DNA from 3 places in the Candidatus Flexifilum breve genome. Region 2 is predicted to be linked to each of the others. Evidence: riboswitches for the same ligand, from Rfam matches in the RefSeq annotation. Region 2 holds a riboswitch; each other region holds the start of a gene.
What was found. Region 2 has a riboswitch for S-adenosylmethionine ahead of IPK17_RS14355 (DUF1003 domain-containing protein). Riboswitches for the same ligand answer to the same signal wherever they lie in the genome.

Region 1 (10,186 bases), on a different contig from region 2:
CCGATGGCGACCAGTCCCGTCGGGATCGGTTGGTTAGCCATGGGCACCGGTTCATCATCGAGCGTGTAGCCCAAGCCGGCAGTCTCCGAGAAGCCCGGCCACGGATCGCGCGAATAATCGCTGTCCGCCATCAGGTAGATCGGCTCCCCGCTGATCGCGTCGGCGGCGAACTGGGTAGCTTCGGCAAAATTGTCGGGCAGGTTGAACAGCGCGCGGACAATCGGTTCAAACGTGAGGCGCAGGTTGTTGATCGGGTCGTGGAGCTGCGTCTCCGACACGGGGATCACGGCGCGGACATCCAGCGCGACGGGTAATTCCTCGTTGATGGGGACATCCAAATCGAGCGCGACGGGCAGTTCCAGCCCCGCGGGCAGCGATAGATTCACGCTGGCGTTGTTGAGCACGCCAACGCCGGGGAGGGTGATGGTTGCGTTCACGACCAGCGGCACGGACTGCGTCAGCACGACGACGGTTTGCGTTTCCAGCGGCACATTGAGCACGACGGGGATCGTATCGCGGACGGGGATTGTCCAGTCGATGGTGGCTTCGTCCAGCCCGACGAAACTGCTGTGCAGCCCAGTGAGCAGCGGCGAGGCGACGTTGTTCTTGATGTCGAAGATCAGCAGGAGCAGCACCACCAGCACGATGATCAGAATCAGATTGACGATGAACGAGAACAGAATCATGAAGTTTTTGATACCGCTGCCGATAGCTTTCAACGCGCGCATAATCGCCCTTACCTTCGTGAATAGTCCGCTGCTGAAACTATACACTAACCCGAGGCAGCGCGGCAATGAGAATAGGTTGACAGTGATCAGTTCACAGTTATCCGTGGCAGAAGCAAACGCGGTCGTCCGATGCGAATTAGAGATACGGGGGTTAAATGGTAGAGGCGCACCGCCGTGCGCCCCTACATCAGTTCTAGTCTTTAACGGTTCACTGAAGACTGTGAACTGTCAACTTCTCCTACAGCCCGGCTTCAGCGCGGAGGGCATCCGCCTTGTCGGTCTGTTCCCACGGCACGCTGATATCATCGCGGCCAAAGTGACCATACGCGGCGACCTGCTTGTAGATCGGGCGGCGCAGGTTCAGGTCGCGGATGATGGCGGCGGGGCGCATGTCAAAGTGCTTGCGGATGATCGCTTCGATCTGTTCATCCGGGATGACGCCCGTGCCGAAGGTTTCGACGGCCAGCGAGGTCGGCTGGGCGACGCCGATGGCGTACGACACCTGCAGTTCAAAGCGCTTGGCGATGCCCGCCGCGACGATGTTCTTGGCGATGTAGCGCGCCATGTACGCCGCGCTGCGATCGACCTTCGTCGGGTCCTTGCCGGAGAACGCGCCGCCGCCGTGACGGGCCACGCCGCCATAAGTGTCGACAATGATCTTGCGTCCGGTCAGGCCAGCGTCGCCGAGCGGGCCACCGGTGACGAAACGACCGGTCGGGTTGACGAAAATGCGCGTGTTGTCGTCCAGCAGGTGATGGGGCACGACGCGCATGATGATCTGTTCAATCACCGTCTTGCGGATTTCTTCCTGCGATACTTCCGGCGCGTGCTGGGTTGAGACGACGATGGTGTCGACACGCTTCGGCTTGCCGTAAGCATATTCGACCGTCACCTGACTCTTGGCGTCGGGACGCAGCCAGTCGATTTCACCGGACTTGCGCGCTTCGGCGAGGCGGCGGGTCAGCTTGTGCGCCAGCGAAATGGTCAGCGGCATCAGTTCCGGCGTTTCGTCGCAGGCGAAGCCGATCATCATGCCTTGATCGCCCGCGCCCGTCGCTTCGATTTCCGCATCGCTCATCTGGCCTTCGCGGGCTTCCAGCGCCTTGTCAACACCCTGCGCGATATCTGACGACTGTTCCTTAATCGAGACCATCACACCGCAGGTGTCGGCGTCAAAGCCGTACTTGCCGCGGGTGTAGCCGATGCCGCGCACGGTTTCGCGGACCAGTTCTTCAATATCGACATACGTGCTCGTGGTGATTTCACCGAAAACGAACACGATACCCGTCGTGGTGGAGCTTTCGCAAGCGACACGCGCATTCGGATCATTCGTGAGAATGGCGTCCAATACGGCATCCGAGACCTGATCGCACATCTTGTCCGGGTGGCCTTCCGACACGGACTCCGAGGTGAAGAAGTACCGTGGGGAGGACATGAAAGTCGAGCCGGCAGCCTGCTGTTGTTGTTGCACCATGAGAGTGTGAGCCTCCAATAAAAAAGACGTTTCTCCGGCAGGGAAACGTCTTCAGCTCAATCACTGATTTATCCGCTCATCTGCCAGAGGTCTTGCTCTGGACGGAATTGGCACCTACCCGGCGCTCCGGGGGTTGCCGCGAGATCAACGAGCCGTTCTCTCCCTCGCTCTTGATGAGTGCAGCCCGACATAACACATCGCAACTGCATTAGGATTCACTATAGCATTGTGTTGTGGCCTTGGCAAGTCAAAAGTGCTTGCGGCCTCTAAATAATGTGTAAAGACCAGCAGCAGACGCAGGGAATATTCAGGTTTTCTATCACATAGGTGGATGTGGGCTACTGGCTGCAGTTTAACTTATGAATAGGGGCGCGGGGAGGCTGTGCCGTCCGGGGCGACCAAAGCACGTAGGGGCGCGCGCCGCCAAACAAAACCGTTGCGGCCCCTACCGTAACCATCGAGAACGAATACCAGCGGGGGGGGGGGGTTAGCGGTGCGCGGTCGGGCGTCCCAGATGCGCCATGAATTCGCCCCGCGTGATGTGATCGGTGCGGAAGTGGCCGAGCATGGCGCTGGTGGTCATGCTCGATTCGTGCTTCTTGACGCCGCGGATCATCGAGCACATGTGCACGCCATCGGCGACGACCGCGACGCCTTGCGGATCCAGCACTTCCTGAATGAAATCGGCGATCTGCCGCGTCATGCGTTCCTGCACCTGCAGGCGATGCGCGAACATGTCCACGATGCGCGGAATCTTCGACAGCCCGACGACTTTGTCGCGCGGGATGTAGGCGACATGAACCACCCCATAGAAGGGCAGCATGTGATGTTCGCACAGACTGTTGAATTCGATGTCGCGGACGATCACCATATCGTCGTAGTCGACATCAAAGAGCGCGCCGTTCAGCAGTTTGGCCGGGTCAGTTCGGTAGCCGTCCAAGAGTTCCTCGTACATGCGCGCGACGCGGTTGGGGGTCTTGAGCAGCCCTTCGCGGCTGGGGTCTTCGCCCACCGCTTCCAGAATCTTGACCATCGACGTTTCAATCTTGTCGTGATCCACAGGCGGCAATCCTAACTCAAAGGCTTGCATAAATTCGGGTGATTGCATTTTGTCGTGCATTACGGTAAGCATATCACCATCATCATGTCTGTGGAAGCGATTCATGTCGCTCAGCAGCTTATCCATTTGACCACCATTCCATTACAGCTTCAGTCCTAGTCACAGCGAATACAGAGTAAAACGGTGACTTAAGAAGGACATGAATTTCAGTCAGGTTTAAGCAAACGTTCACTATTTTGGCGAATGCGGTAGAATTAGGCGGCTTTTGTTTGCGAGGATACTCTATGAACTTGATCGATTATGGGCGCATTCTTCTCCGTCGAGGCTGGATCATGATCCTGCTGGCCATCCTCACCGCGGCCAGCGCGTACCTTATCAGCCGCCAGCAGACGCCCGTCTACCGTTCGACCCAACTGGTGTTGATTCAGCCGGCGCGGACCGACCTCGGCCTGACCGAAGCCCTGATCCGTTTGATGCAGTCCTACCGCGTGTATTTGAGCAGTACCGACCGCGCGCAGCAGGTGATTGACTCCCTTGACCTCGACATGACCCCCGGCGATCTGCTGGGCGCGGCGACTTTCACCGCCGACAGCAACCGCTTCACGATGCAGATCGATATCGACCTGCCGGATGGCGATATGGCCAACGATATCGCCTATGAATGGGGCAGTTTGCTCGTGCAGTACCGCAACCGGGAAAACCAGACCGTGCAGCAGTCGGATCGCATCACGGCGCTGCTGGTGGATCGCCCGCAGTATGGTCTGCTGCGTCCCAACGTCCCGATCAATACGGCGGCGGGCGGGCTGATCGGCTTTGGGCTCGGCGCGGTGATCGTATTCGTGCTGGAATATCTCGAAAGTGCCATTGTGCGCCGCCGCGATGATATCGAACGCTCGCTCGGCTTGCCTGTCTTATCCACCATCCCGGAGTAAACTGACTTGGCGAAAGCAACCCTGATCACCCTGACTGACCCGCGGTCTGCCGCGGCAGAGGCGTACCGTTCGCTGCGCACGAACCTAATGTTCGCCAGCGTTGAACGGCCGCTCGAAACGCTGCTCGTCACTTCGTCGGCGCAGAGCGAAGATAAGAGCGTCGTGCTGGCGAACCTCGCCGTGACGTTTGCGCAGGCGGGCAACAAGACCATCATCGTGGATGCGGATTTGCGCCGCCCCGCGCAGCACGAGCTGTGGGGCATCGCCAATGAGCGCGGCCTGACGGACATGATTTTGCAGGATACTGCCATGTCGTCGCCGCCGCTCGTCGCAACCGACATCCCGAATTTGAGCGTGCTCCCGAGCGGCAAACTGCCGCCTGTGCCGTCGGATGTGTTGAGCAGCGCGAAAATGTCCGAAGTCATCGGCGTGCTGCGCGCGCGGGCACACTACATCCTGTTCGATGCGCCGCCGATTCTCGTCGCGGCGGACGCGGCGCTGCTCGGCGCGAAGGTCGATGGCGTGGTGCTGGCGATGCGCGTCGGCGTGACCCGGCGTGATCAAGCGGCGCGCGCGAAGCAGACGTTGGAGCGCGTGCACGTCCGGTTGTTGGGCGTGGCGCTGACGAATGCCCCGCGTGAGAACGTGTCCGGTTACTAGAGCGTTCGGAGAGCCACGATGCCGGAACTCCCACCCGATCCCAAAGCAGTCGACGAGTGGAAGCAGCTTCCCCAGAGCCAGCCGACCAAGCAGGCCATGCCGCCCTTGCTCGGCGGTGGGAACGTGTTCCGCACCTGGTGGTTCTGGCTGTTCGTGGCCTTTGGCGTGGTCGCCTTGATCAGCCTGATTGCCGGACGGGCCTAACAATTACCTTGTAGGGACGAGGCATGCCTCGTCCGTTTTTGCGGGAATTAAGAGAGGACGAGACATGTCTCGTCCCTACACCAATACATCGATCTAGACATGTCGCCGTGCTTGCAGACGCGACAGCCAAGGAAATGAATGATGAAGGGATTGATCCTGAGCGGCGGCAAGGGGACGCGGTTGTACCCGCTGACCTACACCCGGGCGAAGCAGTTGATGCCTGTCGCCAACAAACCTGTGCTCTTCCGGGTGATCGAAACAATCCGCGACGCGGGTGTGACCGAAATCGGCATCGTGATCGGGCAGACGGGCGAGGAGATCAAAGCGGCGGTCGGCGATGGCTCAACCTGGGGTGTCAAGATCACTTATATCCCGCAGGACGAACCGCGTGGGTTGGCGCACGCCGTCATGATCTCGCAGGATTATCTCGGTGATGAACCGTTCGTCATGTTTCTCGGCGATAACGTCATACAGGGGGGGATCGCGAAGCTGATCGCGGATTTCACCAACCACCTTGACCAGTGGAACAGCCAGATCGTGCTGAAAGCGGTGGACGACCCGTCATCGTTTGGCGTGGCCAAACTGCGCGCCGATGGCACGATTGAGCAGTTGATCGAAAAGCCGAAGAACCCCCCGAGCAACCTGGCGCTGGTCGGCATTTACATGTTCGACAAGCACATTTTCGAGGCGGTCAACAGCATTCCGCCGTCCGGGCGCAACGAATATGAGATCACCGATGCGATCCAGTGGCTCATCCAGCACGGCTATACGGTCGTGCCGCATGTGCATCAGGGCTGGTGGATTGACACGGGCAAGCGCATCGACATGATCGACGCGAACGCGCTTGTGCTCGAAGAACTCACGCCGGGCGTCGCGCCGGACGCAGTGATCGAGAACTCGCAGTTGGATCGGCGCGTGATCGTGGAACGCGGCGCGAAGATCAGCAACAGCACGATTCACGGCCCGACGATCATCGGCGAAGACTGCGTCATCGAAAACAGCTATGTCGGACCGTATACGAGCATTCATCATCATACGCGGGTGAGCAACTGCGAGATCGAGCGCAGCATTATCCTCGAACACTGCAACATCTGTGATCTCGGCGTGCGTTTGCACGGCAGCTTGATCGGGCGGAACGCCACAGTGCAGAAGAAGGATGATCTGCCCAAGGCGCTTACGCTCAATATTGGCGATCACAGCAACGTTTGGATTATCTAGGACAACAAACATGGCATTGGATAGAAAAGAGATCAAGCTCGTCGCCATTGATGTCGATGGCACGCTGCTCAACAGTCAGCACGAAATGACCCCACGCGTCGAAGCGGCGCTGCGCGAAGCGATTGCGCAGGGGGTGATGGTCGTATTTGCCACCGGCAAGACGCGTAACGCCGTGATCAATCACCTCAAGAAGCTGGGCATCGAATCGCCGGGGATTTTCAATCAGGGCTTGATCGCGCTGGACGCAGACGGCAAGACGATCCATTCGCAGACGCTCGATCCGGGCGTCGCGCGGCAGGTGATCACCTTTGCGGAAGATCGCGGGTTTACGCTCGTCGCCTACAGCGGTTCGCGCATGCTCACCAAAACGCGCAGCAAGGTGATCGAAGAATCGTTCTCCACCTATCACGAAAACCCGCCGGAAATCGTCGGCGCACTGCAAAACGTGCTCATCAACACGCCGATCAACAAGGTGATCGCCTTTGGCGACCCGGTCGGCATCAAGAGCCTGCGCTGGCAGTTGAATGCCTCGCTCGGCGGCTCTGCGCGCTTGATGCAGGCGGGCGTCCCCGAACATCTCGAAATCCTGCCGCCGGGCGGGTCGAAGGGCAACGCGCTCAAGGTGCTGTGCAAGCACTACAAGATTGCGGCGGATCAGGTCATGGCGATCGGCGATGCGGAAAACGACATCGAAATGCTTCAGTTCGCCGGGATCGGCGTGGCGATGGACAATGCCGACGCCAAGACGAAAGAAGCGGCCAAGCACGTCGTCGCCAGCAATGATCAGGATGGCGTCGCCGAGGCATTCGAGCGCTTTGTGCTCAAGCCGAAGCCGGCTCCGGCAGCCGAAAAGCCCGCCGAACCAGCGGCGGAGAAGCCTGCTGAAGCTAAGAAAGAAGAGGGGGCGAGCTAAGGATGAAGAATATTCTCGTCACCGGGGGCGCAGGCTTCATTGGCAGCGCGTTCGCCCGCTACATGACGGCGCGCTATCCAAATTACAACATCATCGTGTTGGATAAGCTGACGTACGCGGGCAATGTCGACAATCTGCTGCCGATCAGCGATGAGCCGAATTACCGCTTCGAGCGCGGCGATATTGCCGACCGTACGGCGATCACGCGCGTGTTTCAGGCGCATGACATCGACACGGTGGTGAACTTCGCCGCCGAAAGCCACGTCGACCGCAGCATCCTCGACGCCGACGCCTTCATCCACACCGATGTGGTCGGCGTGTATATTCTGCTCGACGAAGCCAAGAAGCACGGCGTGGATCGCTTCCTGCATGTCTCGACGGACGAGGTCTACGGCGATGTGCACGAAGGCTACTCGGTGGAAACCGATCCGTTTGCGCCGAACAGCCCGTATGCGGCGAGCAAGGCGGGCGGCGAACTCATGGTGCGTTCGTATCATGTCACGCATGGCATGAACACGGTCGTGACGCGCGGCAGCAACACCTTCGGCCCCTACCAGTACCCGGAAAAGCTGCTCCCGTTCTTCATCACCGAGGCGATTGACGATAAAAACCTGCCGCTCTACGGCGACGGGCTGCAGGTGCGCGATTGGCTGTATGTGGAAGATCATGTCACGGGGATCGACACGGCGCTGCACAAGGGCGTCGCGGGTGAAGCCTACAACATCGCCGGGGAAGACAATCGCTACAACATCGAGGTGGCGAAGGCCATGCTCGCGCTGCTCGGCAAGCCGGAGTCGCTGCTCAAGCATGTGCCTGACCGCGAAGGGCATGATCGCCGTTATGCGATGAACTGCGACAAGCTACGGGCGCTCGGTTGGCAGCGGGCGCACTCGTTCGACACGGGGATTCAGCTCACCGTCGACTGGTACCGCCAGAATGAATGGTGGTGGCGCAAGATCAAGACGGGTGAATACCTCGAATACTACAAGCGCCAGTACGCCGCGCGTTTAGCCGCCAGGGGAGCCTTCCCCCAGTTACGAGTTGGCGTAATAACAGCATTTTTCCCAAGTGATTGTCCTTACGCTCTTGCAGGCCAAAATTATGGTTACGGCTGTTCTACTATGCGTGGTGCTATAATATGAAGTACTAGCGCCGCTGTAGTAAGGATATAGCTACTAATGGCTAAATTGCGCGTGTTGGTGAAAGGATCGATCGAAAAGCCGGAAGATAGTTGGAGTGAGCAGCAGAAACAGGATTACGCGAAACGAATAGCTCGCTATGCTGCCGCATGCAAAACTCTTGGCCGTCTGCTTGCGCGAAAGGGGATGACAATTGTTGTTGGTGTGCCTCAATGGGAGAACCTGCTAGAGCGCCGCGCTGTGGCAGCGTATGTCATGGAGGGGGCAAACGAAGAACCACTGAAAGATGGAAAGAAGCATAAAGTAGTTTTCTATTCCCCTAATGAAGTTGAGCCAGTCAATACAACCCCGGAACTTGACTCGCTGGCAGAACTGCGCAAGCTGGAAAATCTTGAGATCGAGGATAAGTTCCTCGGGGCTGCCGCGCAGTGCGTCGATGATTCCGGATGTCCAAATATCGGATGTAATTCTGCTGATCGGCGGTGGTGAAGGAACCGCATCAATCGGGTTTTCAGCCTATTCCCTCAACAAGCCAATCGTTGCTCTAGCGTCTTTTGGTGGAGCCGCGAAATCAATTTTCGATGCATTGCTATTCCGCGACTATCAGAATTATTCGAGGCGGCAGCGTGATGGAATCACGGATTCTGATATACGGGCCTTACTGCTGGTCAGATGGAAAGACCGATGATCCTCAAAATCTCGACAACGCTGAGAAGATCGTGAAGTTAGTCGCGGCACTACCCCGACTCTATAAACGAGATAATGCCGCTGCATCTGGGTTCCTGCGGCTTACACTCGCGGTGATGCTGTTGTTTTTGGTGACATGGGTCGTCGTTTTTGCGGAGTTCAGATTGGGGTATCACATCCGACTTGTCGTTCTTGGCACTCTATCCATGCGCGGCCATCGGCACCGGTTAACGCAGCCTGGTCGCTTATCATCAGGCGAATTGTATGAAATCCATGGGATGAGCTTTGCGATGACTGATTATCGCGTTGATACTCAGTTTAGGTCTAGCGTTTATTTATTTGCTTGGCGGATACTCTTTCACCGGGGAAGTCGTTGTTATCGGTGACCAAGAGCGCAAAACAGTGATGACAATTGCGATCACCATGTCGGTGCGCTCGCCACTTGCAGCAACTTGCTCTGTCCTGCATTTACTACTAGCAGCAAGACCGCTGCTGCATGCGATCTTGCGGCAAAATTTGCTCCGCTTATCCTTGCTGCCTGTGAATACCGCCACGGGGCAGCAAAGCCGATCCACTGCGTTTCCGTCAGGCACTCGACATTTGCATCCATGAACTGATCCGCGCCGCCGCGCCCGCCGTACATGGTGAATGAGAGCACGGGCGCGTCAATCCCGATGTTTGCTAGCGGGATGCGGGTTAGCACGCGTCCCTCGTCCATGATGATGAACATTTGAATGATGGACGAAAAGTCGCAGGTGAGGAACACCCGCTCCGGTCGCCACCCGCGTTCCAGCAGGTCGCTGAATTCGCCGATTTCGACCGAACCGAGCCGCGTCGACATGCCCCACAGCCCGACGGAACTGACGGTCGCTTGTTCGGCCTGTTGATCGAAGGTGAGCAGCCCCAGCACCGAGTCGGGCAGGGTGAACGAGGTGCGCGTCATGGTGAGAAAGCTGCGGTTGAGCGCGATCTGATCGACGGTGCTGAAGGCGGTTAGGCGGTCAGTCGCGCCGGGGGTGATGCCATACACACACGGCAGCGCGCACGGATTTTTCCCGACGGCCGTTTCCGCCGAGGGAAATGTCGGCACGCCACCGCCGACCAGCACCGCCGCGCCGATCAGGAGACAAAAGCCGAGGAGCACAGGGACGAGGAGCCGAACGCCCAAACG
Region 2 (10,186 bases):
GCAGGCGGCGGAACCATTCGCCACGCTGGCGGTAGACCTGCGCGTGATCGCTGTAGTAGGTGTACTGGTAGAGCGCGTCGATGCTGTCCCACACGCTCATGTTGATGATGATGCTGTGGTTATCAAAGATGCGCAGGGCCGTGGCGTTATTCGCATCGCCTTTGAGCCGCCACACGAACCCCGGCGTGCGCTCCGCCAGCGTGTTGATCTCATCGAGGCGGGCGACGAATCCGGTCATCGTCTCGCTGTCCAGCGGTGCGCGCATCTCGGCAATATTGACTTGGGCAATATGATAGATCGACATAAACCCCTTCAGTTTACTCATCGTGCTGCCGGGAGCAGCACTGCAACCCATAGACTATTCCAGCGTACGCCGAATATTGATGCGAAACGCCTGTTTGACCGGTTGATCGGATACGAGGATGAGGTAGCCGCCGCCGCCCGCCCCACTCAATTTCCAACCGAGCGCGTCCCCGCGATGTTCGTCGATGAAGCGGCTGATTTCTGCGTCGACGCTGTTGGGAAACAACGCCACCTGCGCCTGAAACGACGCGCGGACGGCAGCGCCAAACGCGCGGATATCCCGAGCGAGAATCGCTTCCCAACAGGCGTCCGCCGCATCTGCCAGCGCCTGCGCATTGGCCGGCGTCAGATGCTGCACGCCGAGCGGGTCATAGCCATCGGGGCGCATCTTCAGCGGGATGAGCCAGAGCGCGTTTTCGATGAATTGGAGGGTCGCATTGTCGGTGAGGTGGTCGATGCAATCCGGCCAATATGAGCCGGTGTAGTGCGCGCGTGCCAGACCGGGGTAGACAATACCGATGGCGTCCTGGGAGCCGGAAACGGCCCGCGTGCCGGGTGGATTGTCATAGCTGAACAGGACTTTGGCGATCTGTTCGGGGTCGCCGGGCGGTAAGCGCAGCCCCCACAATTCGATGGCGCGGTTGCGCGTGCTGGTCGCCATGCCGCTGCGCTCGTTGAAGGCAATCGTCGGTTCGAGCGAGATGGTCAGCACGGAGCCGGGGTGCAGGCTGGACACAAACGGCTGATCCAGCCAGCCGCCCGCCAGATCGATGCGGTAAGGCATTTGATCGACGCGGCGCAGGCTGGTGGTCGAGCGAGCGGGCAGGCCGGGAAAGGGCGTGCGTTCCAGCACCATATACTCAACCCCCACCTCCCGGCACAGAGCATCTTTCTCCGGCGTATTGCCGTCGGCGTTGACCAAGAAAATGTCGGGCTTCAGCTCACGGAATTCGGCTTCAAAGTCGAGCAGGCCGGAGCCGCGCGAAATGAAGGCATCCGTCACGTAGCGGATCGCTTTGATGCTGTAGAGCCGTTCATCTTCGCTGACGACGGGCAGCCGCCCTTTCAACTGGTAGACAGTGGCATCGCTCCCTAACGCGACGTACAGATCACCGTACTGCGCGGCCTGCTGAAAGAAGGCAATGTGCCCGCTGTGCAGCAGATCAAAACACCCGCTCACAAAGACTTTTTTGCCCATGCGTTCCGTGTCTCCGCGCCTATTCGCCCGTGGGAATCCAGATGTTCTTGACCTGCGTCGCATTGAACAGGAAATCTTCGCCCGCACCCTGCTCTTCGGACTGCCAGTCGCGCGAGAGGCCATAGCTGACCCATGTGCGCTTCATGTTCTCGGCGGACGCCTTCTCGACGAACGCGCTGCCGGCTGCGTCGGCGAAGTACCACACCGCGTCCACCGCGTCATGTTCGGCGAGCGTCTTGATCATCGTCGCCCGTTCGCCCGTGACAATGTTGACCACGCCCGCGGGCACATCCGACGTTTCCAGCACCTGATAGAAATCGGTGGCGCTCAACGGGGATTTTTCCGAGGGGAGGATTACGACGCTGTTGCCGCGCGCAATCGCCGGGGCGAACAGCGAAACGAAGGCCAGCAGCGGCGCTTCGTCGGGGCAGGCGATGCCGATCACGCCGATGGGTTCGTGCAGCGCCATCGTCACGCCGCGCAGAGGTGTTTCCTGAATTTCGCCGCCGTATTTGTCGCAGTACGCGGCATAGGTGAACAGGCGGCTGATCGCTGCGCTGACTTCAGCGTGGGCGGCGGCGTCATCGGCGCCGGTCTGCGCGCTGATCCGCTGCGCGAATTCGTCGGCGCGGGCACTCAGATTTTCGGCGATGTAGTAGAGGATTTGCGCGCGGCTGTGTCCGGTCTTGTACCCCCAGCCATCCGCCGCTTTGACCGCCGCTTCCACGGCGTCGCGAATGTCCTTGCGGTTGCCATCGGCCACCTGACCGATCACATGGCCGTCCGGTGCGCTCACCGGGCGCGTGTAGTTGCCGTCGGAACGCGCCTGCTTGCCGCCGATGAACAGCTTGGCCGTGCGGTCAATGGCGTGCCCGTTGGCTTTACCGCCATTCAACGCCGCCGGAATCGGCTGCACTTTCGCTTTCTTCTCCGTGTTCTCTGTGGTTAATGGCGTTGGTCTTGCCTGCCATTTCGGGCGCAGATATTCATGCAGACCTTCGCGTCCGCCTTCGCGTCCAAAACCGCTCTCACGGTAGCCGCCGAAACCCGACGCCGCGTCGAACAGGTTGGTCGAATTGACCCACACGCTCCCCGCTTTGACTTTGCGCGCCACATCGAGCGACAGGTTGAGGTTCTCGCTCCAGATGCTGGCGGCGAGGCCGTAACGCGTGTTATTGGCCAGCGCGACCGCCTCTTTGGGCGTGCGGAAGGTCAGCGCGACGACCACCGGGCCGAAGATCTCTTCCTGCACGACGACCGACGCCGAGCTGACGTTGGTGATCAGCGTGGGCAGATACCAGCAGCCTTTGTCCGGCAGCGGGCAGTCCGGTTGATAGATCTCCGCGCCTTCGGCGATGCCCTTCTGCACCCAGCCGTCGATGGTGCGGCGCTGCACGGGGTCGACAATCGCGCCGATGTCGATGCTCTTGTCGAGCGGGTCGCCGACGCGCAGTTTGCTCATGCGCAGCTTGACCTTGTCCAAGAAGCGCGGCGCGATGCTCTCCTGCACCAGCAAGCGCGACCCGGCGCAGCACACCTGCCCCTGATTGAACCAGATCGCATCGACCAGACCTTCAATCGCCGCATCCTGATCCGCGTCTTCGAAGACGATGAACGGCGACTTGCCGCCGAGTTCGAGCGAGAGCTTCTTGCCTGTGCCCGCCGTCGCGCGGCGGATGATCTTGCCGACATTGGTCGACCCCGTGAAGGCGATCTTGTCGAAGTCCGGGTGCTCGGTGACCGCCGCCCCCGTTTGATCGCCGCCCGTGACGACGTTGACCACGCCCGGCGGCAGTCCCGCTTCCGCGACGATTTCGCCGAAGAGCAGGGCGGTCAGGCTGGTGTAGGGCGCGGGCTTGATCACAATGGTGTTGCCCATGGCAATCGCCGGGGCGATCTTCCACGCCAGCATCAGCAGCGGGAAGTTCCACGGGATCACCTGCCCGATCACGCCGACGGGCTGATAGTCGGCCAGTTCGCGTTCCTGAAGCTGCGCCCAGCCCGCGTGATGATAGAAGTGGCGGGCGACGAGCGGAATGTCGAGGTCGCGCGATTCGCGGATCGGCTTGCCATTGTCCAGCGATTCGAGCACGGCGAGCAGACGGGCGTGCTTCTGAATGTTGCGGGCAATCGCATACAGGTGCTTGGCGCGTTCGTGACCGGAGAGGGCGCTCCACGCGGGGAAGGCGGCGCGGGCGGCCTGCGCGGCGAGATCGACACCTTTTTTGCCGCCGTCGCCAATCGACGCGATTTTCTCGCCCGTCGCCGGGTTGGTGCTGTCGAAGTGCGCCTCGGCTTTCACCCACTGGTTGTTGATGAACAGGTCAAATTTGCGCTTGTGGGCGTCAAGCCACGCGCGCGCGGCATCTGCCGCTTCCGGCGCGGTTCCGTAGGTCATGGTTTGGAATAATTCTCGAACGGACATAGGTATACTCCGCTGATCAACTAGTAAATCGCAACACCTAGAATCGCCTCAAGATCAGCGATCTGTTGTAGGGTCATGGGCGAAAGTTCAAAACCGCTGAACTCCATATCAAAGACACCGCAGAAAAAATCAAACTGGGCATGGTCACTTAGGGAGTGAAGATAAGTGTGATGAGGTTCAAGCTGCCGCAATAAATCGCGTAAATGATTCTCTAGACTTTCCCCTTCGGGGAGTTTGGAACTAATTAACCACATGCCTGATCGATGGACACCGTTCTGACTCTTCTTCCGAATATCGCCTTTGCGATGGGAATGATCTGGGGTAAGCCCAAGTTTTTCAGTGATACCTGCTGGTTCCACTGCATCCCCCATAATTCGAAAGCTCGCTGTTGAGTGCCGATCCCGCTGCCACAAGGGGATCGGTGATGTCGACTGACTGGAAGCTTCATCAGTTTCCAGTTCAAGCAGTTCGTAATTACCCGTTTCCACAGGGATAGGCATATCGTCGGCTACTAAAGACGCGATATAGGCATCAATCCCTTCTATCACCCGCTCAATCGCTTCCTCGCGGGTCTTGCCGTCACTATGGCAACCGGGCAGCGACGGCACATCAGCAATCCAGTTTCCATCCTCGTCGGTATAAAGTAAAACTTGGCGCATACCAGCGTCTCTTAACTCAAGTCAGGCATGGCAAAAATCTCAGTCAGCGTGAGCGTCAAGCCGGGGAAGAGATCTTCGATTTCCATTGTGTCTCCTCCCGTATATACACGGATCACATCCGCGCCGCGCCGGTATTGATGCACTTCTTTGCCGTCGGGAAAAACTACCCACACCTGATGTGTGCCATATTCCAGATACTTGCGAACACGCTTCAACAGCAGATTCGGATCATCACCCGGCGATACGACTTCGACAGCGAGGGTTGGCGCACCGGGGAACGGACGCCGGATTTCCCAATCCGCCGGAATGTCTTGTTTTCGAATATATGACACATCCGGGATTTGCGAACCACGCAGCTGTTCCGCATCTCTGGAAAGCAAATAGATAAATGAATCCATGAAGACTAGCCCCAGCTTGTGCACCTTGACGTGAAGCTTAATCAGATCATGGATATTGCCTGCGATCATGTGATGCAATCCGCCAACAGGTGCCATTTCGACCAGTTCTCCATCGATGACTTCGTAGGTCTTGTCCGGATCAAGGCGCAGCAACGCATCTTCATCGACGTACTTCTCTTGAATCGCTTGGATGGCCATACAAGATGCTCCTTCGCTAACGGCTAATTGCTAACCGCTGCTTTCACCCCATCGGCATGTAATATTCGGCGGCGTAGCGTCCGGTCAGGTAGTGCGAAAGCTGGCGTTCGATGTCGGTGAGCAGCGCGCTCGCGCCGAAGCGGAACAGGTTCGGGAACAGCCAATCGTCGCCGAGCTCCTCTTTCATGAGAATTTGCCAGTTCATGGCGTGCTTGGCCGTGCGGATGCCGCCCGCGGGCTTAAAGCCGACCTTCACGCCCGTGCGGTCGAGATACTCGCGGATCATGCGCGTCATGATCAGGCTGACTTCGAGCGTCGCGTTGACGGGTTCTTTGCCCGTCGAGGTCTTGATGAAGTCCGATCCTGCCATCATGCAGACGAGACTGGCCTGCGCGACATGCCGCAGCGTGCCGAGTTCGCCCGTCGCCAGGATCGATTTCATGTGCGCGTCGCCGCACGCCGCGCGGAACTGCTGCACCTCGTCGTAGAGCGCTTCCCAGTTACCCGTCAGCACATGCTCGCGGCTGATCACGATGTCGATCTCTTGAGCGCCCGCCGCGACCGAGTCCTGAATTTCGGTGAGGCGCGTGCGGAACGAGCTTTGCCCCGCCGGGAACCCAGTCGAGACAGCGGCGACCGGGATGCTCGTGCCCTCCAGCGCCTTGACCGCATCGGCGACGCGGCTGTGATACACGCACACCGCGCCCGTTGTGATGCCAAGATCGGCGACGCCAAGCGCTTCGAGCATGTCCTGCCGCACGGGCTGGCGAGCTTTCGCGCACAGGCGCAGCACATTGCCGGGGGTGTCGTCGCCGGAAAGGGTGGTCAGGTCAATGCAGGTGATCGCGCGCAGCAGCCACGCCGCCTGCGTGTCCTTCTTGACCGAACGGCGCGTCCCCAGCGTCGCGGCGCGGCGCTCGGCGGCGCTGGTGTTGACGCGCACGCTCCGCACCCACCCAAGATCGAGCGGCAGTCCGGGGTTACGCTCTTCACTGTGGTGATTCACATGTTCCGCGTGAATTTCGGGGATCGCCATCGGGATTCATCCTCTGATCAACTGAATTACAGCGATTATACCCTGATCCCGCGGCGTTTTGGGCGGGTGGAGATGAATGATAGACGGGTGGTGTGAAGCGGGGTGCAATCAGTGATTTTCGTGGGGATTACCGTAGGGGCGCACGGCCGTGCGCCCCTACAAGCATGTGTGCAAACGTTAAGCGGTTTACGCCGCCGCGACGGCGCGCAGTTGATCGACGAGTTCGGCGCGGTAGGGCTGAAGTTCGGCTTTGAGGCGGTCGAGGATGGCGTGCGCGTTGGCGACCTCCAGAATGAGCGCGGGATGACCCGCTTCGAGGCGACCGGAGAGTGAACTCACATGATCGTGATCCGGCTTGAAGCCTGAATCCACGAGGTTGGCGGCTAAGCGCCCGGTGACGTTGCCGAGCAGACCGCCCACCAGCGCCGCCGCGCCGACCGCGATCAGCGCCCCGACGCCGGGGATGGCCAGCGCGCCCAACTGCGCGACGCCGAGCGCCGCAATCGCCGCGCCGAGTGTGCCGCCCGTGATTCCGCCTTCATCCGGCCCGATGTCATCGTCGAGAAAAATGACCTCCCCACTGTTCGCCTTGGCGACAATCGCCGCGTGCTCAATGTGGAGATCCTTGATGCCCATGAGGTGATCGAGGGCTTTAGTGAGGGTGGTGCGCGACGGAAAGATCGCCACTACCAGTTCAGACGACATCGTTTATTCCCTTGCCAACCAGATCGTACCTGTTGAGAATACATCAACTCTGGATACTACAACAATGAATTCTTCCAATCTCATGGTGACAGGTGTCACAAATGCCGCATGGGATTGCGGGGATCAGGGATGGGCAGAGCCTCCCATCCCCGGAGGTTAGGGCGTGGTGATTTCAGCTTCGAAGGGCTGCAGGTCTTGCTGCAAACGTCCGAGCACATCGACTTCAGCTTCGGCGTCGAGCACCATAGCGACGCGGCCCGCGCTCAAATGCCCCGCTAATTCGTCCAACTGGTCATCTTTGATGCCGAGATCAATCAGGCTGGCGGTGAGGCCGCCCGTCGCCCCGCCGATCAAGCCGCCGAGCAGCGCGCCCGCGCCGATGGCGATGATCGGGCCAACGCCCGGCAGCAGGAATGCGCCTAAGCCGGCGATGCCGAGCGCCCCCATGAGCGACCCGAGCGTACCGCCCGCGATGCTGCCTTCGCTCACGCTGATGTCGTCTTCGAGGACGACCGTTTCGCCGTCGTCGGCTTTCACGATGACCGCAGAGTGTTTAATCTTCAGATAGTCCAGCGCTTTCACGCGCTCGACGGCGTCAATCAACGAACCACGCGATGGAAAAACGGCGATGATTGTATGACGTTTCATGACCGACTCCTCTCCGTTCATTACTTCCAGTATAGCGCATTGTGCGGCGCTTGACGCTGATCTCAGGATAGATTACAATGCATTTTCGAAGTTCAATTGAACATCTCATCAAGAGGCGAGGGAGAGACACGGCTCACTGATCTCGCGGCAACCCCTGAAGCGTCGGGAAGGTGCTAAGTCCGTCAGACATGGGTCTGGAAGATGAGCAATTTCTGTCTATCCCGCGCCTCTGTGTCTTGACTGCCTGAGGCGTTTTTGTTTTTTGGGGGAAGGCGCTATGCAGAACATTGACCTCAATTTACTTCGCGAAGTTCCACTCTTCGAACTGCTGGACGATCAAGAACTAGAAGCGCTGGCGCAGCAGCTTGAGCAAATGACGTTCATGCCCGGTCAGGTGATTTTCACGGCGGGTGAACCCGGCGGCACAATGTTCATTGTGCAGCGGGGCCGTGTGGAAATCTTCATCCGCGACCGCAGCCACGAGCGCGTCACCATCAGCTACATGGAAAAAGGCGAAATCTTCGGGGAACTGTCGCTGCTCGACAACGCGAGCCGCAGCACGAGCGCGCGCGCCATCGATCAGACGATGGTGCTGGTCATTGACCGGAACGACTTGCTCATGCTGGTGCGCGCCCACCCCGCTGCCGCGCTCGACATGATCGCCATGCTCGGCAAGCGCATCCGCGAGACCGATGTCTTGGTGCGCAACCGCGTCGTCGCCCGCAACGTCAACGAAGAGATGGAAGAGGTCATCAAGCCGACGATTGGCGAACGCCTCTCTGATTTTCTGACGATGGTCGCTGGTGATATTCGCTTCGTCTACTTCAACTTTGTGTGGTTCGCCGTGTGGATGGTGCTGAATATGCACATCATCCCCGGTCTGGAACCGTTTGATCCGTTCCCATTCGGCCTGCTGACGATGATCGTCTCACTGGAAGCGATCTTCCTCTCGCTGTTCGTGTTGATCAGCCAGAACCGGCAGGCGGCGCGCGACAAGATTCGCGACGACATCGAATACAGCGTGAACATCAAGGCGGAGCTGGAAATTCGCGATATTCAGGATCAACTCGACGAGATTCAGGCGCTGATCGTGCAGCAAATGGCGCAAACGCGGGTGCCGGGCAAGCTGCTGCACGCGCGCCCCAACACTTCCAAACCCGAAAATGAAGCGTGATTTGAGTAGAAAGTGATGGATCGATGCCTCCCGTGAACACCTTTGAGAAGTTCCAGACCGCGCTCCAGCAATTTCGCAAGGTGAGCGGCGACATGTTGGCGGTGACCGACACCTACACGCCGGAATTGGCCGAAAAGTCGGAGGCGTGCGGCTGGTGGTCGCCCAAGCAGATCATCGCGCACGAAGCCGGGTGGCTGGTCGAACTGCACCGCCGCTATGACCTGTTCGCAGCGGGGAATGTCGAACCGATTGAGTACGACTTCGATACATTCAACGCGCAGTCAGTCGAGGCGCGGGCACATTTGGATTGGCCGGGCACGCTCAGTGAGTTTCGCGATTTGATCGCGCGCACCATCAGCCGCGCGGAATCCCTCACAGCGCAGCAGGCGGGCGGCATTAAGGGGTATGGCGGGTGGTTGGATGCGATGAGTGAAGACATGGAAACGCACACCCATCAGTTAAGCGAGTTCAAGAAGCTGCAAGGCTAAAGCGTCAATGACGAACATGTATCCGATTCTCGAATACGACAGCAATCCCAACGCGATGATCGAGCCGCACAAGCTGCTGCGGCGGCACGAGCGCATGCCGGAATACTGTGTCCTGTGCTTCTTTCAGGAAGTGATCGCGGCGGCCTGTGCTGAAGCTGAGCAAGTGCTGGTGCTGCGCAGCGAAATGGGCAGCAATCCGGTGTACGTGATCGAGCAGGATGGTCGGCGGGTGGCGGTGGCGCATCCCGGCGTGGGCGCGCCGCTGGCCGCGGGGTATCTCGAAGAATTGATCGCGCTTGGCGCGAGCAAGATCATCGCGTGCGGCGGTGCGGGTGTGCTCAACAAAGAGCTGGCTGTCGGCCATGTGGTTGTGCCCGTGACGGCGATCCGCGATGAAGGCACGTCGTATCACTACCTGCCGCCGAGCCGCGATGTGTCGGCCAGCCCGCAAGCGATTGAAGCGATTGAGCAGACGCTGCAAGCGCATCATGTCCCATATGTGATCGGCAAGACGTGGACGACCGACGCGCTCTATCGCGAGACGCCGGGCAAGGTGGCGCAGCGCCGCGACGAAGGCTGTCTGACGGTCGAAATGGAAGCGTCGGCGTTCTTTGCGGTGGCGAAGTTCCGCGGCGTGACCTTCGGGCAGATTTTGTACAGCGGCGACGACCTGAGCGGCGACGAATGGGATTCCCGCGATTGGATCAACGGGCGACCGGACACGCGCCAGAAATTGTTCACGTTGGCGGTCGAGGCGTGTCTGCGGTTGTGAGGCATGCCATGAGGCAAACGGTTGAACGAGGTAGAGTCATCTATTCGCCGATGACGATCCGCCATCAATTGATTGGTACGATTACACGCAGAATGGCGCGTATGTCGTGACGATTTGCACGCATGGGCGCGAATCGTTGTTCGGCGACATCGTCGATGGTGAGATGCGGTTGAACGATTTTG
Region 3 (10,186 bases), on a different contig from region 2:
GTTCAAGGTTCGCATCATCCATGACGATGATGGCGTTCTTGCCGCCCATCTCCAGGCAAACTTTCTTGCCCAACGACGCGGCTTTCTGGTACACCTTCAAGCCGGTGTCGGTCGAACCTGTAAACGAGATCACGCGCACGTCGGGATGCGCCACGAGCGCGCCGCCCACATCACCCGCGCCCAACACGAGATTCAGCACGCCGGGGGGCAAACCCGCATCTTCGAAGACCTTGACGAAAGCCGCCGCGACGGCGGGCGTCTCTTCGCTCGGCTTCCACACGACGGCATTACCGGCTACCAGCGCGGGCAGCATCTTCCAGCTCGGCACAGCGACCGGGAAGTTCCACGGTGTCACCAAGCCGACGACGCCGACCGAGTCGCGGAGCGCCATGCCGAACTTGTCCGGCATTTCGACGGGCGCGGTATAGCCAAGCATGCGCCGCCCTTCCCCGCCCATGTAATACGCCATGTCGATGGCTTCCTGCACATCGCCGCGCGCTTCGGACAGCACCTTGCCCATTTCCTGAGTCATCAGGCGCGAGAGCGCTTCTTTGCGTTCGGTGAGGAGCTGCGCGACCGCATAGAGCACTTCACCGCGCCGGGGCGCAGGCGTCAACCGCCAACCGCGATACGCCGCCTTCGCCGCCTGCACCGCCGCGTCGACCTGCTCGACCGTGGCTTTGGCAATCGGCGCGATCAGCTCTTCGGTCGCGGGGTTGCGTGACTCAAACGTCTCGCCCGACTCCACCCATTGACCGCCAATGTAATGGCGTACAAGTTCAGACATTTCTTTCCTCAAGAAAAGGTTATTTTGCAGATGGTGAGTATAAAAAGCCCATCTGCGTTTGTCAACGATTTCACAAATGACGCGATGGTGTTTTCATCGTAGGGGCGCACGGCCGTGCGCCCCTACAAACGCAATAACACGGAATGCTTACGCGCCTTCGGAGACGTGCACGCTCGATCCCTGTTCGCTGACCGAGGCTGCGCGCGCTGTGCAGCCCAACCCGAGTTCGGCGTACACCATTTCTAAAGCAGAGACGACTTGCAGCGCCGTTTCGTGACTCGCGCAGACCGCGCACAGCGTCGGTCCTGCCCCGCTGATCACCAGAGCCAGCGCGCCCGCAGCTTTGGCCGCGCGCCGCGCTTCGAACAGCCCCGGCATGAGATGCGCGCGGGCGGGTTCGATGACGACGTCGGCTTCCATCGCCGCGGCCATGCTTTCGAGATCGTCGGTGTAAATGGCGCGGATCAAACGGGCGACTGAACCCGTCTGCTTGACCATGCTCTTGAGCGGAATCTCTTTGGGCAGCACCGCGCGCGCCATCGCCGTCGCGACTTCGACATGCGGCGTGACCAGCGCGAGGCTGAGTCCGCGCGGAATGGGCAGACGTTCGATTTGATGCGCTTCGATGCCATAGCTCAACGTGATGCCGCCGAACAGGCACGGCGCGACGTTATCAGCGTGGTAGCCGCTGGCAATCGCCTCACCGTCCAGCGACGGTGCGAGGAGTTGGTCGCGGGTGAGCGGTTCACCAAGAAGCGCGTTGACTGCGACCGCCGCGCCCACCGCGCTCGCCGCGCTGCTGCCGAGACCGCTGGCCGCGGGCAAGCCCTTCTGAATGGTAAGCGCCACACCTTGCGTCGAACCGGCAGCGCGCAAGACGCTCAGCCCGGCGACACAGGCGGTATTCTTGTTCGGATCACGCGGAAGCTTGCCGCCATCCCCTTCGATCCCGGCGACGGTGACGCCGGGCGTGTCGGAAAACTCGGCGCTGATGGTATCGCCAGGGTTGTCCAGCGCGAGTCCTAAAATATCGAAGCCAACACCGATGTTCGCCACCGTGGCGGGGGCAAAGGCAACCGCTTTATTCACGAACTGTCCTTAACTTGGGCAAAACGAACAAAACACGGGAAGTATAACATGGATTGTATGTCAGCGCCCAAGTCATTACAATCGGGGCGTATCCATTGAAATGAGGTGCCGTATGTTGAGCGTGCTTGAGTGCATGAACTGTCATCATCAATACCCCGTCGACCAAGTCATCTACACCTGTTCGACTTGCGGCGGCTTGCTCGATCTCAAGCACGACATGGATTGGCTGCGTAAAACTGTCACTCGCGAGTTGTTCGATTCCCGCCTCGGGACGCTCGACTTTCCGTATAACAGCGGCGTGTGGCGCTACAAAGAAATGATTTACCCGGACGTTGACCCTGCCCTGATCGTCAGCCGCCCGGAAGGCAACACGAACCTCTACCCGTCACCGCGCCTATCCAAATGGGTCGGCGTGGAGAAGCTGTACCTGAAGCATGAAGGCGAAAACCCGACCGGATCGTTCAAAGATCGCGGCATGACGGGCGGCTTGACGCAGGCGCAGGTGCTCGGTATGAAAAAGGTGGCGTGCGCCTCGACGGGCAACACCTCGGCGTCGCTGGCGGCGTACGCGGCGTGGAGCGGTATTCAGGGAATCGTGCTGTTCCAGAACAAGCAGATCGCGCTCGGCAAACTGTCGCAAGCGGTCGCGTATGGCGCGACGTGCATCCGCATTGCCGCCGACTTCGACCGCAACCTCGAACTCGTGCGCGAAATCTCAGAAAAGCTCGGCATTTATGTGCTCAACTCGGTCAATCCGTTCCGCCTTGAGGGGCAGAAGTCGATCATGATCGAGACGATCCAGCAGTTGCGCTGGCAGGTTCCCGACTGGATCGTCGTGCCCGGCGGCAATCTCGGCAACAGTTCGGCGTTTGGCAAGGGTCTGCGCGAAATGTATGAGATCGGCCTGATCGACCGCCTGCCGTCGCTGGCGATCATTCAGGCGGAAGGCGCGAATCCGCTGTACCGCGCCTACCAGAACGGTTTCACTGACTATCAACCGATGGAAGCGGATACCATCGCCACGGCGATCAAGATTGGCAACCCGGTCAACTACCCCAAGGCCGTGCGCGCGCTCCAGTGGACGGAAGGCGTGGTCGAACAGGTCACCGACCAGCAGATCATGGATGCCAAGGCGCTGATCGACGCGCAGGGTATCGGCTGCGAACCCGCGTCGGCGTGTTCACTGGCGGGCGTCAAGAAGCTGGTCGAAAATGGGGTAATCAAGCCGCATGAGACGGTGGTCGGCATCCTGACGGGTCACGTGCTGAAAGACCCGGACGCGACGATTGCGTATCATGAAGGGCTGCTGGACGACATCGAGTCGGCGTTCCCGAACCGGGTGTTCGCGGCCAAGCCGACGGTCGAGTCACTGGCGGAAGTCATCAACGACGCGAACTTAACGCCAGCATAAAAGCAAGAAACGCCAAGATTAAACGCAAAGGCGCGAAGACGCAGAGACGCAAAGGAGTTAGTAGAACAATTCCTTTGCGTCTTCGTGTCCTTGCGTCTTTGCGACGAGTCTTGTGCTTGTTACTGGCGGAAGCGGACTTCCCACAGGTTCTGAATCTGCGGATATTCGTGACGGGCACGGATGCCGGACAGCGCCTGTTCCAGATCGTTGATGAGGTCGTTGGTATCTTCGATGCCGACGGCGAAGCGCACCAGATTGTCCTTGATGCCCAACGCAAGGCGTTCTTCGGTCGTCTTTTCGAAGTAGCTCATCAGCGCGGGCTGCTCGATCAGGCTTTCGACCCCGCCGAGGCTCGGCGCGATGTACGGAATGCGCATGCGGTCAATGAAATCACTGGTCGTCTTGAGGTCCCCCTTCACTTCGAAGGTCACGACGCCGCCGAACGCGTCCATCTGCGAAGCCGCGACGGTGTAATCGGGGTGCGACTTCAGGCCGGGATACCACACGCGGTCAATCGACGGGTGCGCTTCGAGGAAGCGCGCGACTTCGAGCGCCGTTTCGTTCTGCTGCTGTACGCGCACGCCCAACGTTTTGATGCCGCGATCCACCAGATACGCTGCATGCGGGTCAACCACGCCGCCGAGCACACCGCGCGCGTCACGCAGCGCCTTCATGCGGTCGCCCTGCCCCACAATCACGCCCGCCAGCACATCGTTGTGCCCCGCGAGGTACTTGGTCGCGCTGTGCAGCACAAAGTCGATGCCCCATTCCAGTGGACGCTGATTGACCGGCGTCGCAAACGTGCTGTCGATGAGCGTGAGCACACGGTGCTTCTTGCCAATCTGGGCGATGCGTTCAAGGTCGGCGATGCGGAGGTAAGGGTTGGTCGGGCTTTCGGAGATGATGATGCGGGTTTTCTTGGGGATGATGGCGGTTTCCATCGCTTCGTAGTCACCCATGTGGACGACGGTGGTTTCAATGCCAAAACGCTTGAGGAAGGTCAAACAGAATTGGCGGGTGCGGCGATAACAGTCATCGGTGATGACGATGTGCGACCCCGCCGGGAGAATGGACAGCAGCAGCGAGGTGATCGCGTTCATGCCCGAGGAATACAGCACGGCATCGTCGCCGCCATCCAGCGCCGCCAGCTTGCGTTCGACCGCGGTTACGGTCGGGTTGCCATAGCGACCGTATTCCTCACGGTCTTCGCCATCGCCCCACGTCTTACGTTCCATAAAATCGATCAGCTCTTGCGTATCGCTGAAGGTATACGTCGCTGTCTGCACGATCGGCGCGGTGAGTGAGTTGTAGGCTTTGGCGCGCTTCGTCCCGCCATGGACTGAACGTGTTTTGCTTCCCCGATTGTTACCATTGAGCATGATCGACTGTCTCCACACCATACAATAAAACCCCACCGTGGCACTCGCTCCACACGGCAGGGTTCGGGAATAAAAAGAGACTTCGGCATGAAGTCTCTTTGAGGTCGTAACCTGGGTCACCAGAAGTACGCTCTCATCTTCCAGAATAATCTGCCGGACTTAGCACCTTCCCGCACCGATAAGGCTGGTGTGGGGGTTGCCGCGAGTTCATCGAGCCGTACTCTCCCTCGCTCTGGATAAGAGTGTTGCGCTATGGGGTTTGTTAACGTACTTGGAGAGGACTATAGCATGCTTTTGGTGTGCTGGCAAGCAGGCAATTCGACCACCCGTCATTACCTATCCACAAGCGGAGGAGTCCCGCTATACTTATGAGAGCAGGATCAGATAACAGTGGTCAGGGTGGCGATGGAAGATAAGTACGTCGGCATTATGCTGATGAGCGGCGTGGATGACGGCCTGCTGCTCACCTTTGGGGATGACGCTGGGTCGCAGGACGGCGGCGATTGGACGCTGACCATCGGGCGCAAGGAAGACAACGATGTGTGCCTGCGTAACGACACCTATAGTTCGCGGTATCATGCCAAACTGCATCGGCGTGACCAGGGGTGGTGGCTGGAAGACTGCGACAGCAAAAATGGCACCTTTATCGAAGATAACGTGGATGACCAGCGCGTGACAGGCACCATCCCGTTGAGCGACGGCCAATTGTTCCGCGTCGGACGCACGTGGATGCGCATTCAGCCTGTCGAATAACCGCGATTACAGACCAAAGACAAAGACTTATGGCGACGATTGGGCTTCGAGACATTCTGATCAATGCGCGGCAAGAATCTTTCCGCATGAATCACTACTACCTCGGCGTCGAGCATCTGTTCATTGGCCTGCTGGACATTCAAAGCGGCCTGACCGGAACGCTGCTCGAAGAACAGGGGTTAACGCCGCAGTATGTGGTTGATGCGATCCGCCGTTTGACAGGCAAAGGCAACCGTCAGCGCCTGTGGGCGGGCGTGCCCGATACACCGCGCACCAAGGTCGTGTTGAGCATCGCCAACGACCTCGCGCTCGAAGCGCACCGTCCGGAAATCGACGAGCGCGATTTGCTGCTGGCGATCCTCGAAGAGAATGACAGCATCCCCGTGCGCGTGCTGCGCAAGCTCGAAATTAATCTGGAGCGGTTGCGATCCGAGGCGCGCACGCGGGCCCTCACCGACGCTCCCGCCCAGTCCTATATCAAGATCGATTTTGGGCAGGACTTCGACGGGACCTTCGCCCTTTCCGACCAGACGATTGCGCTGCTGCGGCGCATGTTCCACGGCTACAGTCAGATTCGCGTTGAGCGGCGGCTGATGGGCGGATACACAGCCGCGCTCATCCTCGTGGTGACGCCCATCGGGACGGATCGCATGGAGGACGCCGCGGTCGTGGTCAAAATCGACACGGCAGATATCGTGCTGGATGAAGCGCAGCGCTACGAGCAGCATGTTAAGAATTCACTGCCGCCGCTCACCGCGCGTCTGGAAGACAAACCGACGACGTCGGAGACGTCTGACCTCGCCGGGCTGAAATACACGTTCGTCGCTGGGACGGACAACAACGCACAGGACTTGCGGACGGTCGCTCAGAAGATCGGCGTGGACAACCTCGGTGACTGGCTGCGGCGTGAACTCTACCCCTACTTCGGCAAAACGTGGTGGCAGCAGCGCCGCGAATTCAGCTTTCAGGTGTGGACGGAATATGATTGGCTGCTGCCGCCGCTGCTCACCCTCGAATACGTGGGCGAAGAGGACGGTTCCGCGCCCATCACTGCGATCAAAGAGCCGATCAAACGCAAGCGCATCAACGAACTGCACTACGGCGACGTGATCTCCATCGAAGGCTTCATCGTGCAGCGCGTCAACCGCGAGAAAAACTGGATTCAGCTCGCACTCGGCAAGGGCGCGGAAGCGGCTAAGCGCGCCTACAAGATTCAGGTGCGCAATGTCAACCTGTCCCGCGACACCTTCTACCGCGGTGAGACGGTCGATCGATTGATCGGACGCGTGTGGCAAACCCGCGAAGAAGCGCTGCTGCGCGCCGCCAGTTCGCTCGACCCTGATTTTGATTACCGCGCGGCGACCATCCCCGTGATCGGCATCCGTCCGGATGCACTGCCCAACCCCGTCTACGCCTACGACGATTTATTGGATCGCTACGTAAACGGCTCGTTCAGCAAGATCCACGGTGACCTGCATCTCGGCAACATCCTCGTCGGGCCGAACAGCAGTGCCTTCCTGATCGATTTTGCGCAGACGCGCGACGGACACACCCTGTTCGACTGGGCGTCGCTGGAAATCAGTCTGCTGAACGATATTGTGATGAAGGCGGCAGGCGATTCGTGGCAGGGCGCGCGTGATGTGCTGCGGTTGATCGCGGCGTTGAACGCAGGGAACGCGCCGGGGGTCAGCCCGACCAGCGTTACCATGCAGCCTATCAGCGCGATCCGCGAGATTGTGCGCGAGTGTCTGGCCGTGCCGGATCAGTGGGATGAGTACTACATCGCGCTGGCAATGGCGTCGATGCGGGCGTTCACGTGGGACACGATGTCAGTGGGCGGGCGGCGGCTGATGTATCTGCTGGCGGCGCTCACCATGAATCTGCTCCAGCATAAGCTGAGCGGCGCAGGGTCGTTCGATACGCTGTCCACCGATCAACCGCAGGAAGAGTAAGGGCAAGAAAAGACTCAACGCAAAGACGCTAGGACGCAAAGACGCAAAGAAAGTAGCAAAAATCTACTTTGCGCCTTAGCGACTTCGCGTCTTTGCGTTAAGCAGTTGACCTTAGATTTTCTCCGCGACGGCCTGCGTGAATTCGGTCGTGCTGACAAAGCTGCCGCCGCGCGGCGCGATATCCGCCGTGCGCGCGCCCTGATCCAGCACGCTCTCAACCGCCGCTTCGACTGCTTTGGCTTCCGCTTCCAGATTCAGGCTGTAACGCAGCAGCATGGCGGCGCTGAGGATCGCGCCGGTCGGGTTTGCCTTGCCCTGCCCCGCAATATCCGGCGCGGAGCCGTGCACCGGTTCGTACAAACCGAGACCGTCTGCACCGAGCGACGCCGACGGCAGCATGCCGAGCGACCCCGCCAGCACCGACGCTTCATCGCTGAGGATGTCGCCGAAGATGTTGCTGGCGACCATCACGTCGAAGCTCGCCGGACGCGTGATCAGGTGCATGGCGCACGAATCGACCAGCGCGTGATCGAGCGCGACATCAGCGTAATCTTCCGCCACCTTGACGACCGTCCGCCGCCACAGACGCATGGAGGCCATGACGTTCGCCTTGTCGACCGAGGTCAGCTTCTTGCGCCGCCCCTGCGCCGCCCGGAAAGCGATGTGCGCGATGCGTTCAACCTCCGGCACGGTGTACAATTCGGTGTCGTAGGCCGAGTCGCCGTCGCCCTGCTCCTGCCGCGGCCCAAAGTAGATGCCGCCCGTCAGTTCGCGGACGATAAGCATATCCACGCCGTTGAGCAGTTCGATGCGAAGCGGGCTGTACTGCGCCAGCGCGGGATAGGTCTTGACCGGACGCAAGTTGGCGAACAGACCAAAGTGCTTGCGAATCTTGAGCAGACCCTGTTCGGGGCGCACCGCCGCCGTGGGATTATCCCACTTCGGGCCGCCGACCGCGCCGAGCAGAATCGCGTCCGACTGTTCGCCGGTGCGCAGCGTCTCTTCAGGGAGCGCTGTGCCGGTCTTGTCGATGGCGATGCCGCCGATCAGCGCTTCTTCATACGAGAATTCGTGACCAAACCGCGACGCGACCTTGTTCAGTACGGCAACCGCCGCGCTGGTAACTTCCACGCCAATCCCGTCGCCGGGCAGTACTGTGATCTTTGCTTTCATCCATGCTCTCCTAAAAGAAATGAAACCGCAGAGAACGCAGAGAACGCAGAGCAATTTACTCTGCGTTCCGAGAGCACGCCGCGGATAGAGTTCTCACATCTCTAGAGGTTATAACCTCTGCAAATCGCTGACCGTGCGCTCGTTCTGCACGTTGCCGGTGTTGAGTGTGCCCTGCGGCTCGATCAGCATGACGTGCACTTCCTGTTCGGCGACGGGCAAATGCTCGACACCGCGCGGGATGATGAGGAATTCGCCTTCGTCCAGCCACACATCGCGATCCCGAAACTTGAGCAGGAGGCGGCCCTTGACCACAAAGAACATCTCGTCCTGATCGTCATGCTGATGCCAGACAAACTCACCGAGCAGCTTGACGAGCTTCACGTCCATGCCCTGCACAGAGCCGACGATCTTCGGGCTCCAGTGTTCGGTAAACTGGCTCAACTTGTCCGCCACATTCACTTTGTCCATGCTGACCTACCTTTTTGTTTGGGACAAACGATCGTCCTGATCGTAACCCCCATCGCTCCCCTCCCTGAATTCAGGGGGGGGGGGGGGCGGAAGTGGCGGACGCGATGAAGCGCGTCCCTACGAAAGACAGGTCAGGCTTGAATTTCCTGCTGTTCCTGCTCGGCGGCGATACACACGCCATACTCGACGCTGTCCGCCAGCGCCAACCAACTCGCGCGAATGATGTTCGCGCCCGCGCCGACGGTACTCCACCGCTGCGTGCCGCTCTGCGTTTCGATCATTACGCGGGTCGTCGCCGCGGTGCCGTTCTCCCCGTCGAGGATACGCACTTTGTAGTCGGCCAACTGGAAATCGGCGATCTGCGGGTAGCGCATGACAAGCGCCTTGCGCAGCGCCAGGTCGAGCGCATTGACCGGGCCGTTGCCTTCGCCCGCCGTGAGCACGATTTCGCCGTCCACATCCAGCTTGACGATGGCCTGCGCCTGTCCACCGCGCCCGCGCCGTTCTTCGACGATCACGGTGAAGTCGACCAGTTCAAAGATCGGCTTGTAGTCTGGTTTGGCGCGATGCAAGCGCACGGCGACGGAAGCCTCCGCGCCTTCAAAGACGAAACCCTGAGCTTCCAGCCGTTTGATCTCTTCGAGCACTTTGACCGCTTCGCTCGTGCCCACGTCGAGGCCAAGTTCTTCGGCTTTGCTGAGCAGGTTGCCCTGCCCCGATAGATCCGACACGAGGATGCGCATCTCGTTGCCGACCATCTCCGGGTCGATGTGCTGGTAGCTGTGGATGTTGCGACGCATAGCGGCAACGTGGATGCCGCCTTTGTGCGCGAACGCACTCTTGCCGACATACGCCAGATGATTATCCGGCGCGAGATTGGCGATCTCCGCGACCGAGCGCGAGACGAGCGTCAGGAAACGCAGATCGCGGTCGGGGAGGCAGTCGTAACCCATCTTCAACTGCAAGTCGGGGATGATGCTGCACAGATTGGCATTGCCGCAGCGTTCGCCGTAGCCGTTGATCGTGCCCTGTACCTGCGTCGCGCCCGCCTCCACCGCTGCAAGTGAGTTAGCGACCGCCAGTTCGCCATCGTTATGGGTGTGGATGCCGACTTGCACCTGCGGGAAAAGTTCGCGCGCAGTATGGACGAGCTTGGCGACTTCCCACGGCAGGG

Region 1: linked by a shared signal. The riboswitch ahead of metK (methionine adenosyltransferase) and the one ahead of IPK17_RS14355 (DUF1003 domain-containing protein) in region 2 are both predicted to bind S-adenosylmethionine.
Region 3: linked by a shared signal. The riboswitch ahead of IPK17_RS01895 (trans-sulfuration enzyme family protein) and the one ahead of IPK17_RS14355 (DUF1003 domain-containing protein) in region 2 are both predicted to bind S-adenosylmethionine.

Annotation. Positions count from the first base shown of each region.
Region 1 is NZ_JADJPI010000037.1:245,026-255,211, forward strand. Features, by position in the region: gene IPK17_RS32025 (hypothetical protein) at 1-728, opposite strand, end outside; gene metK (methionine adenosyltransferase) at 967-2,202, opposite strand; SAM riboswitch class I at 2,276-2,382, opposite strand; gene folE (GTP cyclohydrolase I FolE) at 2,690-3,388, opposite strand; gene IPK17_RS32040 (YveK family protein) at 3,547-4,194, shown strand; gene IPK17_RS32045 (CpsD/CapB family tyrosine-protein kinase) at 4,201-4,854, shown strand; gene IPK17_RS32050 (hypothetical protein) at 4,873-5,058, shown strand; gene IPK17_RS32055 (glucose-1-phosphate thymidylyltransferase) at 5,200-6,276, shown strand; gene IPK17_RS32060 (HAD family hydrolase) at 6,287-7,189, shown strand; gene rfbB (dTDP-glucose 4,6-dehydratase) at 7,192-8,331, shown strand; gene IPK17_RS32070 (hypothetical protein) at 8,368-8,817, shown strand; gene IPK17_RS32075 (hypothetical protein) at 9,434-10,186, opposite strand, start outside.
Region 2 is NZ_JADJPI010000015.1:2,530-12,715, reverse strand. Features, by position in the region: gene IPK17_RS14395 (DUF3291 domain-containing protein) at 1-325, opposite strand, end outside; gene IPK17_RS14390 (adenylyltransferase/cytidyltransferase family protein) at 359-1,501, opposite strand; gene IPK17_RS14385 (aldehyde dehydrogenase family protein) at 1,521-3,926, opposite strand; gene IPK17_RS14380 (DUF4279 domain-containing protein) at 3,947-4,585, opposite strand; gene IPK17_RS14375 (Uma2 family endonuclease) at 4,597-5,181, opposite strand; gene deoC (deoxyribose-phosphate aldolase) at 5,225-6,217, opposite strand; gene IPK17_RS14365 (hypothetical protein) at 6,404-6,922, opposite strand; gene IPK17_RS14360 (hypothetical protein) at 7,079-7,570, opposite strand; SAM riboswitch class I at 7,673-7,778, shown strand; gene IPK17_RS14355 (DUF1003 domain-containing protein) at 7,848-8,744, shown strand; gene IPK17_RS14350 (hypothetical protein) at 8,768-9,232, shown strand; gene IPK17_RS14345 (nucleoside phosphorylase) at 9,240-10,004, shown strand; gene IPK17_RS14340 (hypothetical protein) at 10,111-10,186, shown strand, end outside.
Region 3 is NZ_JADJPI010000004.1:237,227-247,412, forward strand. Features, by position in the region: gene IPK17_RS01880 (aldehyde dehydrogenase family protein) at 1-787, opposite strand, end outside; gene IPK17_RS01885 (homoserine kinase) at 935-1,876, opposite strand; gene thrC (threonine synthase) at 1,989-3,287, shown strand; gene IPK17_RS01895 (trans-sulfuration enzyme family protein) at 3,407-4,666, opposite strand; SAM riboswitch class I at 4,797-4,909, opposite strand; gene IPK17_RS01900 (FHA domain-containing protein) at 5,072-5,419, shown strand; gene IPK17_RS01905 (Clp protease N-terminal domain-containing protein) at 5,449-7,371, shown strand; gene leuB (3-isopropylmalate dehydrogenase) at 7,483-8,544, opposite strand; gene IPK17_RS01915 (cupin domain-containing protein) at 8,653-9,012, opposite strand; gene cimA (citramalate synthase) at 9,144-10,186, opposite strand, start outside.